Regions from separate parts of the Bacillus sp. WC2507 genome, predicted to be linked through region 1. Evidence: riboswitches for the same ligand, from Rfam matches in the RefSeq annotation. Region 1 holds a riboswitch; the other holds the start of a gene.
What was found. A riboswitch is a leader RNA that binds a small molecule or an ion and turns the genes downstream of it on or off. The one in region 1 is predicted to bind cyclic di-AMP.
Positions count from the first base shown of each region.

Region 2: it holds a riboswitch for cyclic di-AMP, as region 1 does, so the genes downstream of both, ACUN28_RS20300 (APC family permease) here and ACUN28_RS25650 (SipW-dependent-type signal peptide-containing protein) in region 1, are expected to answer to the same signal.

Region 1 covers NZ_JBQXPN010000001.1:4,860,966-4,864,042, forward strand. Annotated here, with positions in the region: gene kdpB (potassium-transporting ATPase subunit KdpB) at 1-143, opposite strand, end outside; gene kdpA (potassium-transporting ATPase subunit KdpA) at 157-1,824, opposite strand; gene kdpF (K(+)-transporting ATPase subunit F) at 1,844-1,924, opposite strand; gene ACUN28_RS25650 (SipW-dependent-type signal peptide-containing protein) at 1,921-2,025, opposite strand; cyclic di-AMP (ydaO/yuaA leader) riboswitch at 2,122-2,267, opposite strand; gene ACUN28_RS25655 (hypothetical protein) at 2,528-2,758, opposite strand; gene ACUN28_RS25660 (hypothetical protein) at 2,775-3,077, opposite strand, start outside.
Region 2 covers NZ_JBQXPN010000001.1:3,847,799-3,850,875, forward strand. Annotated here, with positions in the region: gene ACUN28_RS20300 (APC family permease) at 1-1,309, opposite strand, end outside; cyclic di-AMP (ydaO/yuaA leader) riboswitch at 1,454-1,600, opposite strand; gene ACUN28_RS20305 (hypothetical protein) at 1,741-1,869, shown strand; gene panE (2-dehydropantoate 2-reductase) at 1,925-2,869, opposite strand; gene ACUN28_RS20315 (hypothetical protein) at 3,045-3,077, shown strand, end outside.

The sequences.
Region 1 (3,077 bases):
TTCGGATTCAATTTCGCAAAGGATTGTTTCATCGCATGTGTTACGATATCACGATCCATCGTTTTCGCTTGTCTAACCTCATCTTCTATAGCATGTATTTGTGACTGATTTACTTGTTTTTCTTTTACTACTACCGGTCTCATCATTTACCCTCCATTACTTCAATGTAAGAAATTCTGCAATTGGGCCAAGTACTAACATCGGGAAGAATGTTAACGCACCGACAATTACAATCGTTCCGATGAAGATGCCACCAAATAAACCATTATCTGTACGGAACGTTCCGACTGTTTCTGGTACTACCGTCTTCTCTTTCAACGAAGCTGCCACAGCTAACATCGTAATTAAACTGAAATAGCGTCCTAAAAACATAACTAAACCAGTTGTAATATTCCAAAACGGTGTATTATCTGCTAAACCTTCAAATCCAGATCCGTTATTCGCAGCTGACGATGTGTATTCATATACAACTTGCGTTAAACCGTGGAAACCGGAATGTGAGATAGCATCTGTTCCTAAACTTGTTGAAAGAGCTAATGCTGAAAATCCTAAAATAAGCAATGGATGGAATAAAATCGTTACCGCAATTAATTTCATTTCCTTACCTTCAATTTTCTTACCTAAAAACTCCGGTGTCCGTCCAACCATTAAACCAGATATAAATACTGCAATAATGGCATACATAATAATGTTTACAAAACCTGCTCCAACACCGCCATATACTGTGTTTAACATCATATTTACGAGTGGAACTAGACCGCCAATTGGTGTTAATGTATCATGCATCGTATTAACAGCCCCTGTTTCAGCAGCTGTCGTTACTGTTGCGTATAGTGAAGAAAATACAGTTCCGAATCGTACTTCTTTTCCTTCTGTACTTCCTTGTACATGTTCGATACCCATTCCATTTAACGCTGGATTTCCATGTAATTCCGATGTCGTAATCGTTATAAATCCAAGTAAAAACACCATAAATAGTGATACGAAAAGGATACGACCTTGTTTTTTATTCCCTATCATTCGTCCGTACGTAAATGGAAGTGCTGTTGGCAATAGCATCATAAGCATCATTTGCAAAATATTACTCATTTGTCCTGGATTTTCAAAAGGATGTGTAGAGTTTGCTCCGAAAAATCCACCGCCGTTATTCCCAAGTTCCTTAATGGAAACAAATGATGCAACTGGCCCGCGTAATATACTTTGCTTTGCCCCATCAATCGTTTGTGCCGTAACTGCACCGTCTAACGTTTGTGGTACACCGAGTGTGACAAAGACTAGCGCCGCAATAAATGCGATAGGAAGAAATACTCTCGTTAGTGCTCTCGTAAAATCAACGAAAAAGTTACCGAGTTCTTTTCCAGCGAGCCCTCTTATAAATGCCATAACGAGTGCTAACGTCGTTGCCGGTGCTGCAAACATTAAAAATGTAATTCCGATTAATTGTGATAAATAAGATAAACCATTTTCACCGCTATAATGCTGTAAGTTTGTATCAGCCATAAAACTAATTGCTGTATTAAAAGCAAGCGTAGGCTCCATTCCTTCAATGTGTGCTGGATTTAATGGCAATACTCCTTGTAGTCTGAAAATGAAATATACGACAACAATCATAAATCCATTTAATAAAACTAATGACAATGCGTACTGTTTCCACGTTTGATTGTATTCTTTTACACCCGTAATTTTAAAAATAAGTTTTTCAAAAGGCCCGAATACTTTATCTAGCTTTTGACTACCTTGAAAGGCTTTCTCTAAATATATCCCCATTGGCTTTGCCACAAGAATAAACAACAGCATGGTAATAACAACTGCGACCCAAATCATAATGAATGATTCCCCCTAATTAAAACTTCTCTGGATTTAATAATGCATACACTAAGTACACCGTAATTGCTGCAACAATAACCGATAAGGCAATCATCATGATTGCTTCCCTTCTTTCACAACTTTATCTGACCAACTTGCAAGACTTGCCATCGATGCGACTAACACAACAAAAATCCCGATCATTACAACATCTAACATAACTACCCCTCACTTTTTTGTTAAAATTTACCATTAAGTTATCAAAAAAAGAACACTAAGCTCTACTTAGTGTTCGAAATGAACAACACAAAGTAAACCTCCTCTCTAAACGCTTACGAGGTTAGCTGTCGGATTCGGGCCTAAAGAGTAGCCCTACTTTCAAAACTGAAAGATTCACCCCAAGTGACGATGCACAAAATTGGTTCCCCCGCTCCATTTCTGGAACTCAGCGATTTTAGGTTTTTTTGGAAATTTTATGAATGATTTATGAGAGTAAATATACTCCTCTATATTTCACTTGTAAAGAGGCAAATTACTGAAAATAAGAAAATATCCGTCTATTTAAACGCTTACATTGAGTATTATTAATATTCTTTCATCTGTTTTCTCGTCTTTTCTTTCTTTTTCACATAAATGATCTTTTAAATACGAAATAAAAAGAGCGAATGACATGAAGTGCATAGCTTGGTGCACTTAGCATTCGCTCTTTTTTATTCACTATTTATTCTCCTCGTAAAAAAGCACGTAAATTTCTCCCGCGAATATAAACTTGTGACAATTCTGCATGTAGTTGCTCATATTCGATAACATCTGTTTTTAAATATAAAGCGTCTTTCGATGGCAATATAATATAGGGCCTTGGAAAAATAGGATCAAGCATCACCAATTCTTGAACTCGCTCTACCGATACCGCCCAACGATTCGCTATATCTCCTAATAACAACACCTTCATCTTCTTCTCCCCCGCCCTATTCAAAAAATAAAAAAGAAATATTATCACAATTTGTAAACACGACGAATGTAGCTCCAATTGTTTCATAGAGCCTCGCTGGATATCGTTTATTCCTTGTAACAACAGTAATAGGTGCTTGAAAAGAAAAGCGAATGTGTTCTGTAAAGAAACTAATAATTGGAAGCTCATCCCCTAGTAAAATCACTTTCTTAATACACTCACAAATACTAGTAAAATCCTGCTCCTTACTACAACTATACGTCCAATCAAACCCACAATTCCTCACTTCAGCCGCTATCTCTTCATTTGCTGTAAAAAT
Region 2 (3,077 bases), 1.0 Mb from region 1:
TAAGGATTGACCAAACTTGTGCAAATTTAGTTAAAAAGAACATGCTCATTACGATAAAACTAATAATTGCACCAATTAAATTAACCGTTAATCTCAAAGCCCATCCTTCAGGTTTTTCACGAAGCCATTTTAATACCATACCCGTTTGAGAAAGTGTAAATGGAATAAATACACCTACTGCATATAACGGGATTAAATGTTCTGTTTGCCCTTGGAAAGCTACAATTAAAATAATCGAAGCTATCCCAAGTATAATAATACCGTTTGAGTAACCTAGGCGGTCTCCTCTAATCGTAAACATTCTCGGTATAAATTTGTCTTTTGCAAGGTTAACTGCTAATAGTGGAAATGCAGAATAACCTGTATTAGCAGCAAGAATTAATATTAAAGCAGTTGTACCTTGTATGAAATAGTACATGAAATTACGTCCAAAAGTTTGTTCAGCAATTTGTGAAACAACTGTTACTTCCTTACTTGGATTAATTCCGTAATAATAAGCTAAAAAGACAATTCCTGAAAATAAAACGGCAAGTAATGCACCCATTGCAAGCAATGTTTTCGCTGCATTGTTAGGTGCAGGATCCTTAAAGTTTGGAATTGCGTTAGAGATTGCCTCAACACCTGTTAAAGCCGAACTACCCGATGCAAATGCTCGTAGCAGTAAGAACAAACTAATTCCCGCAACCGGCGTTCCAATCGGCGTGTGTAAAGTCGGTGAAACGTGACCAGTTAAAATATTGTATATCCCTACCCCAATTAATATAAATAGTGCTAGAACGAATAAATAAACCGGATATGCTAAAACGGAAGCTGATTCCGTTACCCCTCTTAAATTTAAAATAGTAATAAATATAACAAATATAATCGCAATGATTACATTATGTGCATGTAAACTAGGAAAAGCTGATGTGAGCGCATCTGTACCTGCAGACACACTTACTGCAACAGTTAAAATATAATCGACTAATAAAGATCCTCCAGCTATTAACCCTGGATTCATCCCTAAATTTTCTTTTGATACAACATACGCACCCCCGCCATGCGGATAAGCAAAAATAATTTGACGATAAGATAAAATAAGGGCTGTCAATAATACTAATACCCCGATAGCGATCGGAATTGAATACCAATAAGCAATCGCTCCAAGACCTGCTAAAGCAATTAAAATTTGCTCTGGTCCATATGCAACCGATGACAATGCGTCAGAAGATAAAATGGCTAACGCCTTCGTTTTATTAAGCTTCTGCTCTCCTAACTCAGTTGATTTTAACGGTCTTCCAATTAAAAATCTTTTAATAGATGAAACCAATACTGTCCACTCTCCAATAATTTTGTACGAACGATGCTGCTTGTTACAGCCAGCAAACTATTTCTTCAGAAAACAAAAAATGTCTACAAGCCATAGCGAAATAGACTTGTAGACATTATTTTTTTTGTCGCACAAGCTCCACCTTCCTTCTCAATATAACGCTTACGAGGTTAGCTGTCGGATTCGGGCCTATGAGTAGCCCTACCTTTTTCAAGGATTCACCCCATCGGATTAAGAACTAATCCGTAAGAACGGGTCCCCCGTACCATGCGGTTTCAGCGATTTAGAAAATTGAAACTGTGGATTATAATACTCCTTTATTTTCAAAATGTAAACAAAAATTTTGAAAAAGAAAAAATTTAAAATGATTGCGCATAATCCGCCGGTAAATATACATAATGAATACTAAAAAATCGATAAAGGAGACCCATATGTCTAAAGAAAAGAAGCCTATTTTTTCCGATTCCTATTTAGATGCGTTAGCAAATGAAATTAATCAATTATACGGTAAACGTGAACAGGAAATAAATTTGACAGATAGAACGAAAAGAAATAAATAATTTGTCATAAAAAAAGAAAGCAATACACTTATATATTGCTTTCTTTTTTATTTTTTCATACATCCAATTCTATTTCTGATCTGTTAAAGGTCATTTCTTCATACACTTTCAAATTTTGATATACTGCTCCTAATAATGGTGCTTCTATAGAAAATTGTTCTGCTACATCTAGTAAGTATCCTTGTAAGTGCTTCCCTTCAATGGACGAACCTTTTTCCATATCACGCTGCATTGATGACTTCATATCATACGAAATTTTATCAATTGTTTTCATATGTTCCTGGGCAATACCATCCTTAACTGGAGCTTTCATAGACCTCATGATTTGCACACATTCTTCAAATAAGTTTCGGATAAATTCGTGTCCACCTTCACTTTCACGAATCGGTCCTATTGGTGCACGCATTAATGTCGTCACACCCGACATTACAGTAATAAATAAATATTTATGCCACATATCTTGCGTAATATTTTCACTTAAAACAAAACTAGATTTCGTACCTGCAAATGCTTTAGAAATATGCTTTATTCTCTCTGAACCTTGAAGCTTGATTTCTCCAAACAGAAGTCTGTTGGCAGCACTCGTTTGTACAATTTCTCCTTGATCGTTTAACGTCGTCTCGATAAAGCATAAACCACCAATTACTTTTTCCACGCCAAATTCCTTTTGTAATTGTGATAAATGAGCGATACCATTTAACAATGGAATGATGACAGTTTTTTCGCTAACATAGGGCTTCAAATCTTGAATTGCCTCGTTTAAGTGATACGCTTTTGTTGAAAATAAAATGACATCAAATGGAGCAGTTCGATCTTCTTTCGTTATTAATTTCGGTTGGAAGGAAAAATCCCCGTTAACACTTCGGATTACAAGTCCTCTTTCCTCCAATTGTTTTTTCCGTTTACTACGAACAAGGAACGTAACATCTTCTCCCTTTTCTACTAATCGACCTCCAAAAAAACCTCCGACGCCACCAGCCCCTAATACTAAAATACGCATACAACATCCCCCTTTTCAAAATACAGTTTTATAACTTTTAGTATACATAACATTATACATGTCCCCTACTAAATAAGCTGAATTTTCATTCTTAATCGATTATAAAACAGTGGTTATTTTCAAATGAATTTGGGCATGTTGTTTTTATAGCATATATGGAAAGGAAACAATGTAAATGGAGGCAATACAAACAATCGAGGAAAAAGAT